Regions from separate parts of the Paenibacillus sp. T2-29 genome, predicted to be linked through region 2. Evidence: riboswitches for the same ligand, from Rfam matches in the RefSeq annotation. Region 2 holds a riboswitch; each other region holds the start of a gene.

The links. A riboswitch is a leader RNA that binds a small molecule or an ion and turns the genes downstream of it on or off. The one in region 2 is predicted to bind cobalamin.
Region 1: linked by a shared signal. The riboswitch ahead of ACU1JV_RS14145 (ABC transporter substrate-binding protein) and the one ahead of cobJ (precorrin-3B C(17)-methyltransferase) in region 2 are both predicted to bind cobalamin.
Region 3: linked by a shared signal. The riboswitch ahead of ACU1JV_RS06805 (ABC transporter substrate-binding protein) and the one ahead of cobJ (precorrin-3B C(17)-methyltransferase) in region 2 are both predicted to bind cobalamin.

The regions. Positions count from the first base shown of each region.
Region 1 covers NZ_JBREVE010000004.1:302,236-310,386, forward strand. The annotation lists gene nikA (nickel ABC transporter substrate-binding protein) at 1-1,080, opposite strand, end outside; gene ACU1JV_RS14125 (ABC transporter ATP-binding protein) at 1,223-2,002, opposite strand; gene ACU1JV_RS14130 (ATP-binding cassette domain-containing protein) at 1,999-2,901, opposite strand; gene nikC (nickel transporter permease) at 2,901-3,716, opposite strand; gene nikB (nickel ABC transporter permease) at 3,731-4,660, opposite strand; gene ACU1JV_RS14145 (ABC transporter substrate-binding protein) at 4,676-6,259, opposite strand; cobalamin riboswitch at 6,479-6,682, opposite strand; gene ACU1JV_RS14150 (nucleobase:cation symporter-2 family protein) at 7,450-8,151, opposite strand, start outside.
Region 2 covers NZ_JBREVE010000004.1:72,594-80,744, reverse strand. The annotation lists gene ACU1JV_RS13125 (uroporphyrinogen-III synthase) at 1-280, shown strand, start outside; gene ACU1JV_RS13120 (LOG family protein) at 479-1,033, shown strand; cobalamin riboswitch at 1,091-1,276, shown strand; gene cobJ (precorrin-3B C(17)-methyltransferase) at 1,585-3,393, shown strand; gene ACU1JV_RS13110 (sirohydrochlorin chelatase) at 3,486-4,556, shown strand; gene cobK (precorrin-6A reductase) at 4,553-5,332, shown strand; gene ACU1JV_RS13100 (precorrin-8X methylmutase) at 5,497-6,141, shown strand; gene ACU1JV_RS13095 (cobalt-precorrin-5B (C(1))-methyltransferase) at 6,216-7,361, shown strand; gene cbiE (precorrin-6y C5,15-methyltransferase (decarboxylating) subunit CbiE) at 7,354-8,151, shown strand, end outside.
Region 3 covers NZ_JBREVE010000002.1:234,711-242,861, reverse strand. The annotation lists gene ACU1JV_RS06830 (Cof-type HAD-IIB family hydrolase) at 1-547, opposite strand, end outside; gene ACU1JV_RS06825 (lipoate--protein ligase) at 710-1,711, opposite strand; gene cobD (threonine-phosphate decarboxylase CobD) at 1,871-2,971, shown strand; gene cbiB (adenosylcobinamide-phosphate synthase CbiB) at 2,961-3,932, shown strand; gene ACU1JV_RS06810 (histidine phosphatase family protein) at 3,947-4,699, shown strand; cobalamin riboswitch at 4,796-5,010, shown strand; gene ACU1JV_RS06805 (ABC transporter substrate-binding protein) at 5,219-6,226, shown strand; gene ACU1JV_RS06800 (FecCD family ABC transporter permease) at 6,223-7,269, shown strand; gene ACU1JV_RS06795 (ABC transporter ATP-binding protein) at 7,266-8,102, shown strand; gene cobT (nicotinate-nucleotide--dimethylbenzimidazole phosphoribosyltransferase) at 8,145-8,151, shown strand, end outside.

The sequences.
Region 1 (8,151 bases), 230 kb from region 2:
ATCCAACAATGCTTTGGATTTTTCCACATCATAGCCTATTAGCTGTAAGTCGACATTCGTATACGGGTAGTTTTTGGATAAAACCGTATCCGCTGTTTCCTCCAGCCCCGAGGTTACGCCTTCCACCATCGCCTGCTTGTTAAATCCATGCTGGAGTGCCAGACGTACCCGAAGGTCTGCCAGCTTCGGATTGGACGAGTTGAGCAACAGGCTTCTTGTGCCAACAGGCTCGGACAGCGTAGTAACATACTGATTCGTGTCGCGAAGCTGTTTGAAAGCATCCAGGCTAATAACACCCTCTCCATAAATCAGATCCAGGTCGCCTTTTTCAAAGGCCATTACACGTGTTTCACCATCGGGAATAATTTTGACCGTAATTTTGTCCACCTTCGGTGCAGTACCCCAATAATTCGGATTACGCTTAAAGGTTGCATACTCATCCTGCTTGTATTCATCCAGCATCCAAGGTCCTGTACCTACAGGTTTCTTAATTCCTTTGGACGTATCTCCATCATCCGGGAACCCGGCTTCACCCAAAAACCGGAACGGGCGAACGACAGACAGATCCTGAAGAACCGGGTAGTATGGCTCTTTGAGTGTCATTCGGAACGTTCTGTCATCTACAGCTTCAGTTTTGTCGAGAACGCCTACTATACCAAGCCAGCTATGCGTTTTCTCATTTTTCATAATAGCGTCAAAGTTCTTTTTGACAATCGCCGCATTAAATAGCGTTCCATCGGAAAATTTCACACCTTTACGCAGCTTAAACGTATATGTCTTGCCGTCCTTGGATATGGTCCAAGATTCAGCCAAAGCAGGCTCCAGCTTGCCTCCTTGCTTGTAGCTGACTAACGGCTCATAAATCATGGATTGTGCAAAAAGTTGGGAAGGGTTGTATACGTGAGGATTCATTGTACCAATATCCCGTGGCCACGATAGCGTGATCGACTTTTCATTGGCAGCTCCGTTAGTAGAGGTGGATGCAGGTGTGTTCTCCTGCTTCGCGCAGCCCAGAATAACGGATAATAAGAGGAGTGTCACCAACATAAGGGTGGCAGTCTTGCGGTGTCGAACGGACATCAATGTATTTCCCCTTTTCTATATATGTGATAATGATTATCATAATCATATTTAGAATAGGTACCACATTATATTTTGTCAACAATATTCGGCAAGCAGAGCTATTATTTATTTTGAATTTGTATAATATTAAATTTATGGATTAATCCGCCAATGTTTGAAATAGGGCACGCGTGTATTCATGCTTCAATAGTTCTTCATCCCAATCCTCAAATATTTCCACGATCTCTCCCTGAACCATGACGGCAACACGATCACAGAACGTACGGGTGGACTGAAGATCATGGGTGATAAAAAGATAGGACAGCTGGCGTTCGAGCTGCATTCTTTTGAGCATGTCTAGCACGGAGGACTGGGTTGACGTATCCAAATTGGCGACCGATTCATCGAACAGGATGATTTCTGGTTCAACCGCCAACGCCCGAGCAATGCACACCCGCTGTTTTTGTCCACCGCTTAGCTGCGCAGGGTATTTTCCCAGACTGTCAGCCTCCAACCCTACCGATTCCAGTAAGGAAAGGCAGATATCCAGCGCCCTTACTTTTCGCTCAGGAAAATAGTTACGGATCGGCTCCATCAAAATATCTTGAATGGTCATACGGGGATGCAGTGAAGAGGCCGGGTCCTGCGCAACCAACTGGATTCGTTTGTACAAATGAATATCCTTCATCCTTCTAGTATGTATGGGCTGGTGATCCAGCCAGATTTCCCCTGAAGTCAACGACTCCAGCCCCAGGATACACTGTGCCAGCGTGCTTTTGCCACTTCCGCTTTCTCCAACCAATCCAAGGCATTCTCCCTGTCGTAATTCCAGACTCACTTTCTGTATAGCCTGCTGCTCACTCTGTCTCGTGTTGAACCAGCCTTTTCTCCGTCTGCGGACAGGGTAAGCTTTGGTGACGTTCTTCAATTCCAGTATCACGGTTGCATCCTTCCTTCCGGGGTCATCTCCAGCACCCGATCTGCTATGCGGCTTATCCCCTGACGATCATGTGAAATTAACAAAATCGTGAGATCGAAATCTTCCCTCAACTGTAGAAGCAAGGCCAGAACCTTGTCGCGGTTAATAACATCCAGCGCTGTAGTAGGCTCGTCGGCAATAAAGAGGCGCGGACCAGAGCTTAACATTGCAGCCAGCAGTACCCTTTGGCACATACCTCCGCTTAGTTCAAAAGGATATGATGACAGAATATGCTCAGGATCGGCAAAACCGACCTTGCGGAGCAGAGAACACAAATAGGCTTCCTGCCCTGGAATAGTACGGCCTCCAGCCAGCTCTGTGACACGATTTAGCATCAGCCGCATCCGTGACAGCACACCCTGGGGCTGCGATGCAGTGTGGGACGGGGCAGCATCAGCTTGCCCCAGCTCCTTCTGGGCGCGCATCAGGCGCCCCCCGTTCAGTCTAAGCGTATCCGTCAGCTGGGCGCGGACGGTACGGATCGGATTCAGCCCGCTCAGCGATTGCTGAATGAGCAGGGCAATTTCCTCACGGCGCAGTCTTTGCCAGCGCTGTTCATGGAACGGGATAATGTCTTCCCCGTTATAGTAGATGCACCCTTGCGCAACACCAACACCGGGGTCCAGCATACCCGCGATTGCGTGTGCGGTCAGGCTTTTGCCGCATCCACTTGGCCCAGTCAAGGCTACAATTTCCCCTGGGTAGACGGAAAAGTTCACATCCCGTAATAGCGGTTTGCTTTCGCTTCCGCTGGCTCTTACACCTGTACGGCAAATCTCCAAATGTTCCACGTGTAACAACGGTTTTTGCATGTATGCTTGCTCTATGTCCTTTCGCCCCGTGACTGGTCGCTCCCCCACTATTTCGCCGCCTCCTTTTCTGAAAAATGATCACCCAGAAGCTGGCAGGCAAGCACAAATAGCATAATCGCCAAACCCGGGAAGATCATAACATGCGGAGCCACCTGAAAATACGAGGTTGCATCATGCAGCATCACACCCCACTCTGGCTTGGGCGGCTGTACACCCAGTCCAAGAAAGGAGAGCCCAGCGATCATTAACACCACGCGTCCGATATCCCATACCGTATAAACCAACAATTGCGGCCATACTTGTGGCAATACATAACGCCTTAGTATGCGCACGTGTGAATTACCGGACAAACGGGCATACCGTACATAGTCCTCCTGGCAAGCTTTTTGAACCAAACTACGGATATAGCGGACATAGCCCGCCCACCGTACCGCAATAATCGCTAAGGTCATGTTGACGAAACCCGGCCCCAAAATACCCACAATCGCTACCGTTAAAATAATATCAGGAAAAGCCAGTACGCCGTCGATTCCCCGCATAATCAGCTGATCCACGCGTCCTCGCACATAACCAATGAGCATGCCTGTAGGCAGACTAATACACAGCGTTGCTACCGTAATCGCACACGCGATTAGCACGCTCGACCGAATTCCGTAAATGAGCCGTGACAGCACATCCCGACCCAGATGATCCGTACCGAAAGGATATTTGCGGCTGGGTGGTGCCAAACGGTTCAGAAGGTCCACATGCAGAGGATCATGAGGGGCGGCCCATGGAGCCAGCAATCCGAGCAGCACGATCAGGCCAAACAGTGCGCCCCCTGTCAGCAAGCTTCCTCTAAAGGAAAGCCGTATCTTTTTCATTTTCAGCTTCCCCCTTAACGCAAACGCAGCCTTGGATCTATCACCGTCTGGACCACATCCACCAAACACTGAACACCTACAATTAAAAATGCGGCAAACATAACATATCCCTGAATCACCGGGTAATCCCGCTGCGTAATTGCATCTATAAAATACTTGCCCAACCCTGGCCATGAAAAAATGGTCTCTACGATGACGTTACCTGCCAGCATAAATGATAGATTCGTACCTAACAGCGTAATCATTGGCAGAACGGCATGTTTAAATAGCTCAAAAAAGAGAATATGCATACGGGAAAAACCGCGAGCCCTCGCTGCCTTCACAAAATTGCGGTCACTCAGCTCCAGCATTTGAGCGCGCAATACACGAGCTTGCACCGTTCCCAATCCTGCACCAAGCGTCAGCGCTGGGAGTACTAAATGTGTCCAGTCCTCCCTTCCCATGGATGGGAGCCAGCCCAAGCGAACGGAAAATAGATAGATTAGCAGAAAACCAAGCCAAAAAGAAGGGATCGACGATCCCAGCAAAGCGAACAGCCTGCCCAGACGATCTAGTGGACCGCTGACTTTTAGCGAGGCAGCCAGCCCCATCCCAAGCGTAAGCACCGTCATGACGGCAAAGCCCGCCAAAGCTAGCTCCACTGTAGCGGGAAGTCTGCTCCACAGTTCGTTTAGCACCGACTCCTTGGACACATATGAGGTTCCCCAATGTCCCGTGAACACATCCCGCAGCCAGTTCACATATTGAATATGAAGCGGCTCATTCAAGCCCAGTTCGTTTCGCAGCGCGGTCAGCGCCTCCCCAGAAGCAGGAACATTATGCGCGGTGAGTAAAATGAGGGCAGGGTCACCAGGGGCCAGCCTCATCAGTACAAAAGTCAGCGTGGATACAACGAATACAATGATGGGCAGCTGCGCCACACGTTCCAGTATAAAACGAATCATAGGATACGTAGCCCGTTATTCCGCAATATCAGATTGCGCTGTAATGTAGTAATACTCGATCGGATGCGGCGTAAAGCCCTCTACCCCTTTTTTCACGCCAAACACATTGTCAGGGTGTACAATGAACGACTGCGGCAAGTCTGTATTGATGATATCCAGCGCTTGCAGTGTTACCGCATTACGCTGTGCGGTATCCTTTGCCAACTTCAGGCTGTGAAGAATATCCTCCAGCGGTTTGGAAGCATAACGGCTTACATTAGCTTCACTTGTAGAGGAGTAGAACATGTCCATAAAATACTGCGGTTCTCCTGTATGGGCCGTGAGCATGCTGTACATAGCAAAATCCCAATCGTTTTTGGTCAACGCCTCGTCGATATTTTCCACCTTGCGAATCTTGACCTGGATTCCCTCATTCAGCAACTGGCTCTGAATAACCTCAGCCATGACGGATAGCTCCGGACGCTGAGGGAAGGTCAGCAGCGTAACCTCGAATGGCTTGCCCTGCTTGGACCATGTGCCTTGGGCATCCTTCTGCCAGCCATCCTTCGTCAACAACTGCTCTGTCGTTCCGTTCAATGCTTTACGCTCAATCTTACCGAAGGGAAGAATACTCGGAAACGGGCTGCTTGCTTCCGTACCGAAGCCCCTCATGACGGCGCTCACAATGGATGCGCGCGGAATCAGACTGTCCACCACCTTACGGTTGGTCGCATCCTTGAACACAGGCGATTCCATGTTGTACACAATCATATGGGTACGCAAGGACGGAGCCGACAGCACTTGTAGCTTGTCGTTCTTTTTTAGTACCTCTGCGTTATCTACCGGAATATCCGTCGCTACATCCACCTCACCGGATTGTAACGCCATCAGGCGCGAATTACCGTCCGTAATGAATTCCATCGTTGCTTCAGCCAGTCGTGCCTTTTCGCCCCAATATCCGTCATAACGCTCTACGACCAAGGATTGATCCTTGTTAAAGGCTTTGATTTTAAAAGCACCTGTCATTGCAGGGTAGCTCTGCTCATCTTTCATGGATGCCACATCCAGCACGATCGTTGACGGATCAGCCAGATTGGATGCCAGCGCTGCATTCGGCTGGTTTGTCGTGATTTTCAGCGTCAGCGGGCCATTTACATCAATGGACTTCACATCCAGTAAATCCTTCGCCAGGTGACTTTTCTCGATAGAGCGCAGCAAAGATGCTTTTACGCTTGCTGCATCCATACTCTTTCCATCATGAAAAGTGACCCTATCCTGCAAGCTGAACGTCCACACGTTAGGACTGTCGTGCTTCCATTCCTTGGCTAGCCAAGCCACAGGCTCCAACTTTTCATTCAAACGAATGAGTGTCTCACCGGCACCGGAACGCATCACATCCCAGCTATTGTCTCCATGCGGATCGACGCCTGACGGTTTCCACGTATACGCCATCACCAGCTTTTTACCTGCTGGAGTCTGTTGTGCAGGCGTATTCTCACCCTTGCCTGAGCTATCCTCCGTCTTCGTGGCTGTGCCGCATCCCGAAAGAGCCATAATTGCCATCAGCAGCAGCAATCCTGTACATATGAACCATGAACGCCTATTACGATTGCCTATCATCCCACATGTCCTCCTCTATCTTGTAAAATATCGTATAAACCTAACGCAAAACGCGAAAAAAGCATTCCCAACCACTTGACCAGCAGTCAGAAATGCTTTCATTATAAAATGTCAAAACTCACCTCAAAGCCAACTCCAAAAACATAGAAGGGATCAGATCGGTTTCAGACATTCCGTATGCAGCACGCCTAACCACCTCCCCAGCATCCCGTGGGTCTGACAGTGATGTCAAAACAGGCAGGTCTCCTGACTCCAGGCTTATCTTTCAGGCCTTCCCGGTTCCTCACAGTTCCAGTGGCTATTCTGAAAGCTCCAGCAGTACCCTGCTGATGCCTGTATACAGTGGCGGGTCCGTGTCGGAATCTACCGAACTTCCCTTTTAAGTGAACACGCTCAACAACTATCTACATCGTCTCAACAAAACCTCGTACATAGAGTTGTCCCGTTCACACCTGTTTTCTTCCTTTATTCCTTTTTATTACGATTTAGGATTATCTTATTTTGTTGCTACTGGCTTGTCAACAAATGTTGCGTAATAATTTAAATTTGAACGATATAGTGTGAATCAAGACCATGGCTCTTCATTGCTTGCGCGCAATTGAGGGTATGTCTTAACGTTGCGTGCACGCAATTCACGTGCTAAAATTAGGTATAGAGATACCCACCGTATCCGTATACTAAAAAGAGCCTTCGCCGCTCCAACGGCAAAGACTCTTAGGACTTGAAGGGCTGTGGATCACCACGGCGCGCTAAATGCTTAGCTAAACCCACCGTTAGGCGCCTAACCTAATTACGCGGTGGGTTTTCGCTTGTTCCGAAATTTCCGACGCAGCCATCGATAAAGCTTACGAATACTAAACACCAGGCTTAGTAACGTAACCATCCAACGTAGCACATCGTAGCACGACACAAGGTTGACCATCGGCTTCACCCCCTTTCGGGAAGCTGCGCCATGGTCGGAAAACATCCACCACTATTCAAAGTCCATAAGGTAGATTATACCACTCCTTCACCTACTACTCTAGCAAACTTTTCTAGTAGGTTCTCAATCCCCCATTTTCATACAAGAAGGGTGTTTATCAATAACTTCATGCTGCTTAATAAATAACTAGTTCTGGATAACCCCATGCCAAACAGCCGGAAAAGAGGCTACCCCCTCTCTCCGGCTGTTTTGGTTTATTTCCTATTCATCAAACCTTCTGTGGAACCTCCGAGACATTTACACCTTTGACCGATTCACCCTGTTTTCTTGCCAAAACGATGTTCAAGACAATTGCCGTAATCGAGCCCGATACAATACCATTTTGCAGCAGCATTTTGGCAAAGCTAGGCAGTTGGTCAAACATTTGCGGCAGAACAGCTGAGCCTAGGCCTACAGCAATACTGCATGCTGCGATCAGCAGATTGCTTTCCTTCCGCAGATCTACTTCTGACAAAATAGACATACCTGATGCAGCAACCGAACCAAACATGACGATCATCGCCCCACCCAGCACAGCGTTAGGAATCACTGTCGTCAAAGCAGCCAGCTTAGGCAGCAAACCGAGAACGACCATAATGCCGCCCGCAGCAAAAATAACGTTACGCGATTTGACGCGAGTCAGCGAGATCAGACCCACATTTTGCGAGAAGGCCGTGTAAGGGAACGCATTAAAAATACCGCCCAGCATAATCGCAAGCCCCTCCGAACGAAGTCCATTGACGATTTGCTTTTGTTCCACCTTCTGATCAATCGCTTTACCTACTGCCAGATAAACCCCCGTAGACTCGACCATGCTGACAATATTGACGATAATCATCGTGCATACCGCCATAATGCTAAATTCTGGCTTGCCAAAATAAAACGGCTGCGCAATACTCACCCATGAAGCATCCGCTACGGGAGCAAAATG
Region 2 (8,151 bases):
CGTTACGTTCACGAGTGGCCCGCAAATCCGATTTTTGGCCCAATATGCCAGAGAGCAAAATCGATTTGAGGATTTACTGGAAGCTTTTCGTGAAGATGTAATTGCTGTATCGGTGGGCAAGGTGACCGCACAATCCATTTTGGAAGAAGGGATTGAACGAATCGTGTTTCCAACTGAAGAGCGCATGGGTGCGATGATGGTGGAGCTGGGCAAATATTTTGAACATAGTGATTCGGTGCATGGCTGTGGTCTGAAAAGCGTGAACGGTCATTTGAAATGAGCTAGAAATGATAATGCAGTAAGCTAAAATGAACTTATATTTACTAATAAAGCGTAAAATAGAGATAAGGGCCTACGAGGTCTTTATCTTTTTTTGTTGGACATGCATCGACAAAGTTTTTTGTTATAGCGAAAATATTTATCTAATATAATGAATAAGTTTCGATGCATGATATTGAGGACAGGAGCTGAGACGTTTATGAATTCTATTTGTGTATTTGCAGGGTCCAGACCTGGACATTCATCGGTATATGTTGAGGCCGCAGGCAAGCTGGGTGAAGCTATGGCTCGCCAGCATATCCGTCTAATTTATGGTGGCTCCAGCAGGGGGCTGATGGGTAAGGTGGCGGATGAACTACTGGCGGGTGACGGTCAGGTCACCGGCATTATGCCCATCCTATTATTCGATGCAGAGATCATTCATCGGGGAGTTACCGAGTTTATTGAGGTAGCAAGCATGCATGAACGTAAAGCGGCGATGAGCGAGATGGCCGATGCGTTTATAGCCCTTCCGGGTGGGTTGGGAACCTTTGAGGAGTTGTTCGAGGTATTGTGCTGGGCGCAAATTGGCATACATCGCAAGCCCATTGGGCTGCTGAATGTGAATGGATATTTTGACCCGTTGATAGAAATGGTACGTCATAGCGTGCAGGAAGGGTTTACCGGAGCTGATCATCCAGCACTACTGAGTATCTCTGCGGACCCGGATGAATTGCTGCATATGCTGAAAAATAAGGCAGAGAACTTGAAATAAAGCTTTTTTCGTGCTTGCACAACTGATTGAGGCAAGGTTATGATAAGACCCATAATCAAATAGCGGACAGACAAGGTGCCTTTGCGGTTGAGCAAAGGGTAACAGGGAATCGGGTGCAAGTCCCGAGCGGTCCCGCCACTGTAAGGAAGAGGATTCTTTTAAATGGTCACTCGTACAAAACGGGGAAGACGAAAGAATCCGTTGATGCCAAGCCAGGAGACCTACCTTGATCTGTATGCACCGTTAACCTTCGCGGAGAGGATGGGTGTACGAAATCAGGAAATCAGGCACACGTTGCTTTTTCCATGTTGGTTACAGGCTTGCGTGGATATGAACGTGTAGCAGCGTTTGAAGCGCAAACAAAACAGATGGAAAACAACGGCAGATTGGAGGAAGACAAGACTGTCCTCTTACGCTGTTTCGTCTGATGAGAGAGATACGTACATAGGAACCCCATCCGGGCAGGATGGGGTTTTTTCGAGTTACAGGATGCCACAAATTATTGAAATAGATAGTATAGCTGCCCTGAAAAGGATGATAGGAGGAGCACGATGAGCCCATTAGGAAAATTGCTGGTGATTGGATTTGGACCAGGAGATATGGAACATATCACAAAACGTGCGTTGGATGCGCTGGCCGAAAGTGAGGTCATTATCGGCTACAATACCTACGTTGATTTGATCCGTCCGTTGTTGAACGGACAGGAGATTGTACGCACAGGGATGACAGAGGAAGTGAGCCGTGCGCAGGAGGCGGTTCGCCAAGCAGAGATGGGCAAGAAGGTAGCCGTCATTTCCAGTGGAGATGCTGGGGTCTATGGCATGGCAGGTCTGGTGTACGAAGTGCTGATGCAAAAAGGCTGGCGTCGCGAGGACGGGGTTGAGGTGGAGGTTGTGCCGGGGATCTCGGCTATTCAATCCTGTGCTTCGTTGTTGGGAGCGCCAGTTATGCATGATGCTTGCACGATCAGTCTGAGTGATCATCTGACCCCGTGGGAAACAATCGTGAAGCGTGTAGAAGCTGCGGCTTCGGCTGATTTTGTGATTGCATTATACAACCCGCGTAGTGGTCGGCGTACCCGCCAGATTGTGGAGACGCAGTCCATTTTGCTTCGTTACCGTGATCCGCAGACTCCGGTTGGGCTGGTGAAGAGTGCTTATCGTGAACGTCAGCAGGTTATTGTGACGACGCTGGAAGATATGCTGAACCATGATATCGGGATGCTGACGACCGTAATCATCGGCAATTCCTCGACGACAGTGTATGACGGCTTAATCGTGACTCCACGCGGCTATCAGCGTAAATACACGCTGGACGCGACCGAACAGGTGCTCAAACCGCATCAGCGGCTTCGCACGGAAGCGGAGCCGTGGTCGCTGGGCGCGCAAGAGGATCGCGCGCTGGATGCACCGCAGGGAGGCGGAGCTCTGACTGCGCCTACCGGGCCTTCCGCGAGCGGTGCTGCGGTTGCCACGCAGGCACGCCCGCAAGCGATGGCTGCTGTACAGGTGCCGCCTGCGAAGCAAACCGGGGCGACCCCAGCATCGCTGGCAGCAGAGGCGCTCGGTCGTCTTGCTGTTGGCGGCAAGCTGCCAGGCGAAGCCAACGCTCGCTGGAGCGGGCAAGCGCCTACCGCCCAGAGCGCCGTTGGAACGGCAGCAGGGGCCGGAGCAGGAGCTGCGGCTGCGAAGGCGTCAGGCGGCTTTGGCAAGCCTGCGCTGTTTGAGGTGGGGGTTTCCCCTGGCGTGGGAAACAAGAAGTTCACTGCTCGGCAGATGGCACTGCTCGCCGAGGTAGCGGGTGATGATGGCGAGCTGGAATACACGCCAGATCATCAGATCGTGCTGCGCGTGCCGTGCCTAGACCCTGAGGAACTGGTCGGTCGGCTGCGGGATGAACGATTCATTGTCATGCCGCTCGGCGATGTGTTTAAGGTCAAGGCGTGCGACTTCTGCAATATGGAGAAAGATGACGCTGTGCCTGTGGCTGAGCACCTACAGGTTGTACTCGGCGGATTACAGGCACCCAAGGAAACGAGCATTGCTTTGAACGGATGCGGCATGGCCTGCTATGGAGCGGTGCTGGAGGATATCGGAATTGTCTACCGCAAGGGAGGATATGATCTTTTCCTCGGCGGCAAAAAATTTGGCCGTAATGCTCATGCCGCTCAGCCCGTAGCGGAAGGGATTCCAGGTGATCAGATTACGGACATCGTGGAGAATATTATCGCTGAATACAAGGAAAAAGGGCATCCGAACGAGCGTTTTCATAAGTTTTTCAAACGTGTAGGCATCGTTGCGGGTTTCCGGCATGAAGATTCACCGGCAACAGTAGAAGTGAACGCGGTTTGTGGTGATTAATAGGTTTGTAGGCTTGATGAACCGGATACAAGCATATATATAAAATAGGGCGTATGTAGACTATCCCTATAAATGAGGAGGAACAAACAGCAGTGGATGCAATATTGTTGGTTGGACATGGAAGTCGGGACCCAGAGGGTAATCAGGAACTACTGGAATTTGCACAGGCGGTGGCAGATCGGGCGCCAGGTACGTGTGTAGAGACCTGTTTCCTAGAGTTGGCACGCCCTAGTATTGCCGAAGGAGTACAGGCGTGTGTGGAGAAAGGGGCGACACGTGTCGTTCTTATTCCGATTATTTTGTTCGCAGCAGTGCACGCCAAAATTGATATCCCGATGGCTATTGATCGGGCAAAGACAAAATATCCGCAGGTGGAATTTGTATACGGACGCCCGATTGGCGTTCACGAGAAAATCGTTAGCATACTGCTGGACCGCTTGAAAGAGACCCGTCCGGTTGCCGTTCCAGCGGGGATGCATAGCACGGTGGAGGCATCTGCCGAGGTATCCAACGAAGAGACAGCGGTACTTGTATTAGGACGCGGAAGTAGCGATCCAGATGCGAACAGTGACTTTTTCAAAATCACCCGTATGCTGTGGGAGAAGCTTTCTTATACATGGATAGAAAGCAGCTTTATCGGTGTGACGCAGCCTTCTTTTCCCGATGGCTTGGAGCGTTGTGTACGATTGGGGGCCAAAAAGATTATCGTGCTTCCGTATTTTCTGTTCACGGGGGTGCTGATTAAGCGCATCGAAGAAATGACCCAGGAATTTGCTGAGGCTCACCCTGCATTACAAGTGGAAATGGGCGGATATTTTGGCTTCCATCCTCAATTGGTTGAGCTGGTGCTGGAGCGAGCTAATGAAGGCTTGTTCGGTAAGGTTACGGCTAATTGTGATAACTGCCAGTTCCGTCTGGAAGCCCAGGAGCATCACCATCATCACCACGACCACGACCACCATCACCAGCATGATCACGATAACGACCACGACCATCATCACGATCATGATCACCATGCACGTGAGCATGATCATCATCACGAGCACCATACACATCATCACGCTCACGATCATGTCCATGCTCACAGCCATAATGACCATGATCACGATCATTCACATACGCCGTCTGTAGTGAACGTAACCGGGCAGGTGAATGGCTCATGATTTTCATGCTGTGTGGAACGAGCGATGCACGGGAATTGGCGCTGCAAATTCGTGACATTGGCTTTAATGTATTGACTTCGGTCGTAACCGAAAGCGCGGCGGCCAGCTTGTCCGAAGCAGGACTGGACGTGCGTATAGGCCGAATGACAGCCGACGAAATGGGTGCAATGATTCGGGAGAAGGGGATAAAGGCTGTTGTTGATGCCAGTCATCCTTTTGCAGAGGAAGCACATGCGAATGCGATGGCAGCCGCTCGCGAGTCGGGGGTTCCTTATATCCGCTACGAGCGGACGGGACTAGTGTATGACAATCATCCGTTGCTCCATATCGTTCCTTCCTATGAAGAAGCGGCATTAGAAGCGAAGCAACTCAAAGGCTCTGTCATGCTTACGACGGGCAGTAAGACGCTTGGCACGTTCACCAAGCATTTACTCGGAGATCCGGAGATTCGTCTGGTTGCACGTATGCTGCCGCGTCTGGACAATATGGAGAAATGTGGCGAACTGGGGATGGAGCAAAAAAATATTATTGCTATGCAGGGACCCTTTTCCCGTGAGCTGAACGAAGCATTGTACAAGCACTTTGGTACGACCGTGATGGTCACCAAGGAAAGCGGACGCACAGGAGCAGTGGATGAGAAGGTTCAATCTGCTCTGGACCTGGGTATCCACGTCATTTTAATTTCCAGACCGGAAGTGGAATTTGGAACGGTATTTGATCATTTCGACGGAGTAATTGATGCACTGCGCACAGCAACCGGGAAGATTTCAATTTGAGTTGAGTCAAGTTCCTACAGGTTCAGTTAATCCAGAACGACTGCTGGCATGTATCTAAAATATAGTCATCTTAAAATACGTGTTTTAATAGAAATATCTGTTATTTCAATACACGAGCAGTTATTTTTCCTAAACTAATTTTCCATAAGGGAGTGGTCGATACCATGGACTTTAAAACAGATTTTAAACCGCTAACGGTACAGCCGCAGGAGATTGAGGGTAAAAGCTTTGCGATGATCACAGAGGAATTGGGAGAGCATCCATTTACAGCAGAGCAATATCCCGTTGTACAGCGTGTCATTCATGCATCTGCTGATTTTGAGTTGGGCCGCAGCATGGTATTTCATCCGAAAGCAATTGAAGCCGGAATTGCAGCTATTCGCGCAGGGCAGCCGGTGGTGGCAGATGTGCAGATGATTCAGGCGGGGCTGAGCAAGGATCGCATCCGTCAATTTGGCGGGGATGTTCATGTGTACATATCTGACCCGGACGTGATGGAAGAAGCCAAAAGGCTGAACACGACGCGCGCCATTATTTCCATGCGCAAAGCGATTCAGGCGGGCGAAGGTGGAATCTATGCGATTGGCAATGCGCCTACAGCGTTGCTGGAGCTGATTCGTTTGGTGAAAGAAGGAGCGGCTAAGCCCGGACTGGTAATTGGTATGCCCGTAGGTTTTGTATCGGCGGCAGAATCCAAGGATGAGCTGCGCAAGCTGGATATTCCGTTCATTACGAATATTGGACGCAAGGGCGGAAGTACGATTGTCGTAGCGGCATTGAATGCGATCTCCTTAATGGCTGTCCGCTAGATGCGGTTGTCCGTTTGCTGTATCATGAAATGAATTAGAGCATGATCAGCAGAAGAGGTTAAGGAGGAATTGGCATGGAAAAGGAAGCGGCGTCCGCCGACAGGCCCAAACGGATGAAAAGTGGTGAAGCTCCCACGCCGGACAAGCCGATGCGGTCAGGCTTTACGACGGGGGCTTGTGCGGCTGCAGTAGCCAAAGGAGCGGTACAACTGCTCATTACGGGCATTCCGCCGAAGGAAGCGGTGATATCGCTGCCCGCGGGCTTCGATCATGCGTTTGAGCTGATCGAGCCAGTGTTGGATGCGGACGAAGCTTCCTGCACGACGATCAAGGACGGTGGCGATGACCCGGATGCCACGCATCAGGCGAGAATTAGCGCCTCTGTTAGCTGGCGGGAGGAGCCGGGTATTGAGCTGGATGGCGGCGTCGGAGTAGGGCGGGTAACGAAGCCAGGTCTGCCTGTGCCTGTCGGGGAAGCAGCGATCAATCCAGTGCCGCGCCGGATGATTACGGAAGCCGTATCTGGCGTGCTTGAGGAGCACGGATCGGCCAAAGGTGTCCGTGTCGTTATCAGTGTGCCGGACGGTGAAGAAATCGCCAAGAAGACGCTGAACGGACGGCTTGGCATTCTTGGTGGTATTTCCATACTAGGTACACGCGGTGTGGTTGTTCCGTTTTCCACGTCTGCTTATAAAGCCAGCGTGGTGCAGGCTATATCGGTTGCACAAGCGATGAACTGCGAGGAAATTGTCCTGACCACAGGCGGCAGCAGTGAAAAATATGCAATGCAAATGTATGATCAGCTGACGGAAGAAGCCTTTATTCAGATGGGTGACTTTGTCGGCTTTGCAGTCAAGCATGGTAAACGATTAGGAATGAAAAAAATTATTCTCGTCGGTATGCCTGGCAAGCTGTCGAAGATTGCTCAGGGCGTCATGATGGTTCACTCCAAGAGCGCTCCGGTGGATTTTGGATTTTTAGCCGAGGTTGCGCGTGAGGCAGGTGTGGACGAGTCGCTTGCAACGGCAGTAGCTGAGGCGAATACAGCTACGCAGGTAGCGGATATGATGACCGAAGCGAATGCGCTGAGCTTTTTTGAAAAGTTATGTACCTATGGGTGTCAGCATTGCCTGGAGCATGCAGGTGGTGGAATCACCGTAGAAATGGTACTGGTAACGATGAAAGGGAACGTGCTGGGGAGGGCGAGAGTCGGTGAGTAGAGTGATTCGTGTCATTGGTATCGGTGAAAATGGAACGGCAGGTCTGTCGCAGGAGACGCTGGAACAAATTGAGCGTGCCGACCTGCTGGTTGGTGGTGAGCGCCAGCTAGCCTTTTTTGAGGCAGCCGCAGGAGAAAAACGAACATTAAAGAGCGGCTTATCCACCGTGGTGGAAGAATTGGGACGGTTGCGTGAGCACAAGGATATTGTCGTGCTTGCGTCAGGAGATCCGCTTTTTTTTGGCATTGCAGGCTATTTGTCTGCCAAGCTGGGGGCTGAGCGCCTGGATATTTTACCTCATCTCAGCTCGGTTCAACTGGCGTTTGCGCGTCTTGGTGAAAGCTGGCAGGATGCGGTGTTGGAAAGTGTACACGGCCGTCCGATGACCGGACTAGCGCAGCGGATCGACGGACAGAACAAGATCGCGCTGCTGACGGACGACCGCAATCATCCCGCCGCGGTTGCCGCTTATCTGCTGCATTTTGGCATGACGGAATATGATGCCTTTGTCGGCGAGCATTTGGGAGGACCGGATGAGGTATATCGGCATTATACGCTGGAGGAGATGTCGCAGGGAACCTTCCAACCCCTGAACGTGGTTGTTTTACGCCGCCGTAAGGGGGAAGGCGTACCGGCGATTCGCCGGGGATTTGGCTTCGAGGATGCGGAATTTTACCAGCGCAAGCCGGAAAAAGGACTGATCACGAAGCGTGAAGTGCGCGTATTCAGCTTGTCCGAGCTGCGACTGACCGAGCGAAGCATCGTATGGGACATCGGCGCAGGCTCAGGT
Region 3 (8,151 bases), on a different contig from region 2:
CCAGGAAATGAGGTTTGGATTTTGTAATATGCACTTCACTGCCAAGCAATTCGCGAAGTTCGGGAATTAATTCGTCCAATACTTCTGGCTCGTCGATAATTAGCAATTTAGGAGCCGGTTGCTCTATAACTTTACTGAACACAGGCTCTACAAAATATTCTGTGTTGTTCAGCTCGGTGTAATCTTTAATTTTCTGATTATCTTCACGTGTATACAATTTGTCATCTATATACGTTTGTAAATGCAGATTGCGTTCCACGCAGAATTCAAACAGACGACGTGCAGCCACGAGTGGAACATAACGCTCATACAGCACGTTTTCGTCGAGCAGGTTTTTAACCAAAGCTCCTTGGTACGTAATAATCGGTACATTCAACCCCGTCTGGCGTGCAATTTTGTGCGCGGAGGCATAAGCTCGTCCAGTAGCGAGAGTAACCACCACACCTTTAGCTACAGCAGCTTCCAATGCCTGTTGTGTCGCTGGAGTAACTTCTTTCTGGTCATTAATGAGAGTATCATCAATATCAATGGCAATTAATTTATACATATCGGTATTCTCTCCTTTATCTCTATCATGGGGCAATATTAAAATTGTATCTTATAATATTCAAAATGACAATATCGCATTGAAAAAGGGACGACGCCCATAAGAGCCTGTCCCCTTATAACCACTGAAGTATTGGCTTGAAACCATGGAAAAAAGTAACGCTTAGTCTTCCAAAAATACAAGTCCAACAAAGTCGTCCAGCTCAATATTACCAAAGTAATGCTTCAAATCGAGAGTGGATAAGGCTTGACGGATCTCACCTTCATCATAACGCTTGCCGCGCAAGATATTTTCAATATCAGCAACGTCACCTACACCGAAGAAATCCCCGTAGATTTTAATATCACGGATGTAGCCTTCCTTCAAATCCATGCGGATATCTATAATACCGACCGGGAACTTACGTGTGTGCTTGATATTGCTCTCAGGGGATAGACCGTAGTTCCAATCCCACGACTGATAGCGTTCTTTGGAAATTTCATGGATTTTAGCCCAATCCTCATCGGTGAGCTTATATTGAGGCACCTGATCCAGTTCTGAGCCAAAGATGGACCGCAGCAGTTCCTCGCGAAATTGTTCTATGGTCATTTCACGGTCCATCAGTTCGCTGATGTTAGCCACGCGACTACGGACAGATTTTGTGCTTTTGGATTTGAATTTCTCGGGATTGGCGTGCAGCGATGCAGCCACATTGTCCAGATTCAAATTGAACATCAATGTACCATGGCTGAACATACGTCCACGTGTGGCAAATTGAGCGTTTCCTGAAATTTTACGTTCTCCGACTTGCAGATCGTTGCGTCCAGTCATTTCGGCTTCTACTCCCATTTGGCGGAGGGCGTCAATCACAGGTTGCGTAAATTTGAGGAAATTATGAAAGGACTCCCCGTTATCCTTGGTAATGAAACTGAAGTTTAAATTACCGAGATCATGATATACAGCCCCGCCGCCGGACAGGCGACGAACGACTTGAATATTGTTGTCTCTCACAAACTCAGCGTTGATTTCTTCAACGGTGTTTTGATGCTTGCCTATAATAATAGAAGGCTGATTAATGTAAAACAGCAGATAGCTGTCGTCCAGCGGTAGATGCTTGAGCGCGTATTCCTCAATAGCAAGATTAATAGCTGGATCGTGTATGCCCTGGTTGTCGATGAACAGCATGTCCATTCCTCCGTATATAAACTGTGTAATTTATGTGTGCCTCCCTCTATTGTAACCCAAGTGAGCCATGTACAAAAGCTCATTTGCATTGACGGGACGCAAAAAGCAGCCTCATAATGGATCTAAATGATTGGAAACGGCCGGAAAGGATGAGAGGCAATGATAGAGGTTTACGGTCATGGGGGGGACAGGGAGACGGCTGCCGCGACATTTGGTGGAGCTGCTGCGGATTTTGTGGATTTTAGTGCAAATATTAATCCGCTCGGTCCGCCACCGGAGGTGCTTGAGGCACTGCAAAGCTCATTGGACACGGTGATTCGCTATCCAGACCCTGGACACCGCCATTTTAAAAATATGCTGGCACGGCGGCTGCAGGTTCCACCCGAGTCGCTAAGCATCGGTAACGGCGCGGCTGAAAGCATGGCGCTCTTGCTATTAGGGCTGGCTCCCAAGCGTGTGGGTACAGTGGAGCCGTGTTTTTCGGAATATGCCGAGCTGGCTGGCAAATTCGGAGCCGAGATCCATCGGGTATACGGGAAGGCTTCGCTTCAATGGAAGGCAGACGTGGAGGACATCCTTCAGCTCATGGAGCAGGTAGATGTATTGTTCCTTGGGCAGCCGAATAATCCAAACGGTGTACAATATGGTGAGCAGGAGCTATATGAACTAGCAGAGGCGGCTGGCAGAACGGGTACTGTGCTGGTGGTGGATGAAGCCTTTATTGATTTTATCCCACTGGAACGGCAAATCTCATTATTGCCTGTGCTGGATCGCTATCCTCATGTGATTTTGCTCCGATCGATGACCAAATTTTATGCCATTCCTGGCTTACGATTGGGCTATGCGATTGCTCATCCGGACTATATCCGGCAAATGACGGCCAAACAGGTGACCTGGAGCGTTAATGGACTGGCGTTGCTGGCTGGAGAGGCGTGTTTGAGAAGTGGGCAAGCTTATGAGCGCCGCACACAGGAACTGATTGCTACGGAGCGCAGTCGCTTACTGACTGCCTTGGCGGAATGGGGCTGTGGTGTCGTTCCCGGCGAAGCCAATTACGTGCTAGCAAGGGCGCCGGGAACGTGGAGTGCATCGGCTATTCAGCAGGCGCTTGGACAACGCGGGATTCTTATACGTAGCTGTGCCATGTATCCTGGACTGTCAGCGAGCCATTTTCGAATTGCGGTTAAGGACGCCGAAGCCAACAATATGCTGCTGTCTGCACTGAGTGAAGTGCTGGAGGAGGAGCGGCGTGATAGTTAGTTTGGTTATCATGGCAGCCTATCTGCTGGACAGGCTAATCGGTGATCCGAGATGGTTGCCGCATCCAGTCATCGGGATGGGACATGCCATTTCAGCATTGGAAAAAGCGATTCGCCGTAAGGTCCGCAGTGACCGAGGACTGAAACGTGCGGGCATACTGCTTCCGTTTATTGTGGCTGGGGGTTCCTTTGTGCTTGCCTGGGGGCTGTTGCGTGTGCTTGCCTGGATTCACCCGTGGTTGTCTGTCGTCGTAGAAATTGTTCTGATTGCAACTACGATTGCTTCCAAAGGTCTAAAGGACGCAGGGATGGCAGTATACCGAGCGTTGCAGGCGAATGACCTGACTGCGGCACGTCGGGAGCTAGGCATGATTGTCGGAAGGGATACGCAGCAGCTTGACGAGCCCGAAATTGTGCGCGGTACCGTCGAAACGGTCGCTGAAAATATCGTGGACGCCATTATTTCCCCGCTTTTTTATGCCCTGATCGGGGGAGCACCCTTGGCACTGGCATATCGTGCCGTAAACACCCTCGATTCAATGGTTGGCTACAAAAATGAAAAGTACCTGCATTTAGGCTGGGCCTCGGCACGGCTGGATGATGTAGCTAACTACATTCCGGCTCGCATGACAGCAGTTATGCTAGTGATAGCGTCGTGGTTGTATCGGCTGGATGCTGCAAGAAGCTGGCGGACAATCAAGCGGGATGCCCGTCTGCATCCAAGCCCAAATAGCGGATTTCCCGAATCAGCGGTGGCAGGTGCCCTAGGGATTCGTCTCGGTGGCTATAATGTGTATCACGGCATACGCTCCTTTCGGGCATATATGGGCGAAGGGATACGACCGCTGGAGTCGAAGGATATCCGGCATACGATCCGGCTGATGTTCGCCGTATCCACTATGTTTGTAGGATTGTGTTTGATGGGAGCTGCAGGGTGTTTTGCCTTGGGATGGATGCAGTGAGGAGTGACACGATTTTGAAACAAGATACAGAAGGAAAAAGAGTGCGAGAAAGTGCACCAAGTCCGAACTCACAACAGGTTAGTAAGCCGAATGATGCTAAAGAAGATCTGCAGTGGGACATGGAGCTCGTGCTAGTTCGTCATGGCACGACCTTATGGAATAAGGAACGTCGATATCTGGGACATGCCGACTTGGGTTTGCTGTCGGGAGCAGAGCAGGAGTTAAAGACTTTACAGAAAAAATTGCAAGGACATTCCTTTGCTCGAATCTATTGCAGCGACTTGTTGCGATGTCGCCAGACCTTGCAGATCATTTTGCCGGAGTCAGCATTGACGTCTGAATGTTCCCTCTCTGCTATGCCTCCTATCATGGAACGACGTCTGCGAGAACTTCACTTTGGTGAGTGGGATGGAAAAACGTATGACATGCTTAAGGATGTGGCGTTGTATCGCGCTTGGATTGATGAGCCGCAACAATTCACCCCACCTGGAGGAGAGCCTTGGATTCATTTTGTGAATCGTCTGCGTGAATTCCTAGACTCTCTGTTTGCGTGGCGCATTGCTTTGGAGGTTCAGCCAATGGAGTCGAATGCTGCGCCGCCCTCTGTTTTGATTGTCACGCATGGTGGTGTAATTCGTCAGTTGGCTTGTATGCTTATGCCTGGCCATGATTTTTGGAGTCTGAATCCGAAGCCGGGAGAAGCATTTAGGATTCAGTTAAGGTTGATAGGACCGCACAATTGTATAGCAAGATTGCTTTCTCATTAGGTTAAACAAGGCGAATAAAGCGACTGTTTGGGTTGTAAGCTAACTCTTTTTAACCTATAATCATCAAGTAAAAGAACGGCTTGACTACCACTACATCAAATATCCAGCAGACGAGGTCGGCGCCATGTGAGGAACTTGCTTTCCTTTATTGCGTTGTTAAAAGGGAAGTCGGTGTGAGTCCGACGCGGTCCCGCCACTGTAAATGGAAACATGCTCATTAGCCCTGTTTTATGTGCCGCCAAGCATATGAAAGAATATCAGGACATGCATTTTCCATAAGTCAGGATACCTGCCCGTCCGCCTGTCACCATAATCCTTCGAGGAAAGGATGACGTGTTCGCAGTGACTGTCCATGCGGAAAGAAGCTGCCCGCCTGCGCACGATCTGTGCTAACGTGACCCCTGTGTCCTGATATGAGGATGCGGGGGTTTTTGATAGGAAAAGAAGGCTGGAATGAGAAAATATCGGATGAAGTTCAAGTAACGCTCTTAACGATTTATGTATGAAGGGGTGCAAATCATGGCAGGAAAAAAAATAAAGGTATGGACTACAGGTCTATTGGCGCTGATATTGGCAGTTGGGCTGAGTGCATGTGGCGCAAATGGAAAAAATGCAGAAAATAAAGAGGGCCAAGCTTCTTCACAGCAGCCGGGACAGACCGTAACCGCACAAGTGCCTCCGGGCAAAACGGTTTACCCGCTAACGCTTAAGGATGCAACAGGACAGGAATTTACATTTAAAAAAGCACCGGATAAGATCGTTTCCGTCTCCCCGGCAGAAACCGAGGCGCTGTTCGCTATCGGACTGGATAAGGAAATTGTTGGTGTATCCGACTACTCTGATTACCCGGAGGCAGCTACGAAAAAGCCTAAAATGGGCGGTATTATGAAACCGAACGAAGAGGCGATCATTGCTGCGAACCCGGAAGTTGTTTTTGCAGGGATTTCACTTAGTGAACAGGCTACGACTAAGCTGCGTGACATGGGAATTATGATTTTTAAAACAGAACCGAAAACAGTTGAAGATGTCATAGCTAACATCGAATTGTATGGGAAAATCACCGATCATCAGAAAGAAGCGAGAGCGGTGACTGACAAGATGAGAGCAGATGTAGCAGAAGTGAAAGAAGGAGTTAAAAATATCGGCAAAGGGCAGAAGCTGCGGGTATACGTCGAGTTTTCACCAGGCTGGACAGTGGGTAAAGGCGAGTTTATGGACGAGCTGATTACATTAGCAGGTGGTGAAAATGTAGGTGCTACGCAGAAGGGGTGGTACCAAATCAGTGAGGAAAATATTATAGCTGCAAACCCTGACGTGATTTTGTACAGCAAAAGTGTGAAGGACGACAAAACAGGCCAGACCCTCGGCGATATCATTAAAGCTCGTAGTGGATGGGATCAAATATCGGCTGTTCGTAACCATCGTGTATTTGCCGTGGATGATAATTTGATCAGTCGTCCGGGGCCACGCGTAACGGAAGGGCTCAAGGAAGTGGCTAAGGGCGTGTACCCTGAAATTTTCAAATGAACCGTAGACTGATCGGTTTTGGGGTGACAGGTCTTGTCTTGCTGCTGCTGACGCTGCTACTCTGTCTTGGCATCGGCTCGGTCAGTCTTCCGGTCAGCCAAATCACAGGTATTTTGATCAACCACCTACCGTGGTTAGGTGATACGTTTACACCGGATTGGAATACATCCTCAGAGCAGATCATTTTGAAGGTCAGATTGCCACGGGTGTTACTGGGAATGTTGGTTGGAGCAGCGCTGGCGCTGGCGGGAGCCGGATTTCAGGGTGTGTTGCGTAATCCCTTGGCTGATCCGTATACCCTTGGGGTATCCTCGGGAGCTTCGGTCGGAGCAGCAGTACTGATTTATTGGGGGCTTCAATTTTCATTTGTGGGTATATGGACGCTTCCGCTAGTTGCATTTATAACCGGCATGCTGACGCTGTGGATGGTGTTGACGTTGGCGCGTGAAGGTGGGAAAATTCCGACCCAAAGCCTCATTTTATCAGGTGTGGTGATGCAATTTTTTGGGGGAGCCATTGTTTCTTTTCTGGCAGCCATGTCGAAGGAAACAGTCAATGAAATATTGTACTGGACGATGGGAAGTCTCAGTCTGCGAGGTTGGTCATATACGGGAATTCTTTTACCTTACGTGATCGTTGGGCTGGTGTTTCTATGGAACCGGGCACGGGTGCTGAATATTCTGGCTTTGGGAGAACGTCAAGCGGCTCATATGGGGGTTCATGTAGATGCGACGAAGCTATCTGTCCTGATCATATCTACCTTGCTGACAGCTGCCGCTGTCTCGGTATGTGGAGTCATTGGCTTTGTTGGACTTGTTGTGCCTCATATCATTCGTCTGATGGCAGGTCCCGATTACCGGATGATTGTTCCGTTATCTGCACTGGGTGGAGCTATTTTTATGGCTTGGGCAGATACGGCGGCTCGCACGTTGTTGGCCCCAATGGAAATTCCTCTGGGCGTTATGACGGCCTTTGTTGGGGCACCATTCTTCGCGTATCTCCTGTACCGGAACAAGAAGCTACGCAGGGGGGATCTGTTGTGACCAAACAAAGTGAATTACAGAAGGTGTATGATCGGGCGCTAGAGGTAGCAGGCCTGACCCGTGCTTATGGAAAGTTCCATGTGTTGAAGAATATTAGCTGGAACGTAGACGAAGGAGCTTGGTGGGGGATCATTGGTCCGAATGGGAGTGGAAAATCGACGTTGCTGCATCTGCTTTCTGGCGTAGATCAGCCCACTTCTGGAAGTGTTCATATCTATGGTAAAAAGGTCGGTAGCTACAGCAGAAAAGAGCTTTCCCAACTTGTAGCCGTACTCCAGCAGGAGGGAATTCCTCCAGTGAGATACACCGTCAGAGAAGTTATAGAAATGGGACGGTTTCCTCATCAGGACTGGCTAGGCAGGGAAAAGGGAGTTGATGTGGAGGCGATTACGGATCGGGTCCTAGCGCGATTGAGTCTAACTTCACTGGCCGACAGAACATTGGACCGCTTGAGTGGGGGACAGCGACAGCGTGTAGCATTAGCAAAGGTGATGGTACAGGAGCCACAGGTATTGCTGCTGGACGAACCTACGACCTATCTGGATTTGCGCTATCAGCTTGAATTTATGGAGTTGCTGGCAGAATGGCGCCAAGAAACGGGCGTGACAATCATTGCTGTCCTGCATGATCTTAATTTGGCGGCACAGTTTTGCGATAATTTGCTTGTACTTAAGGATGGAATGGTTGAAGGATTGGGTACTTCATCGGATTTGCTAACAGAGGACCGGATTCGTCGTGTATATGGTGTTGAGCCTGTGATGCTTCCGCATCCCGATAGCGGTGTGCCGCAGCTCTTGCTGCGCAGAAGCGCTGCGTCTACAGCAGACCAATAGGAGAATGGGAACATACTAAAAAAAGAGCAGGGAGTGGAAGATATGAACG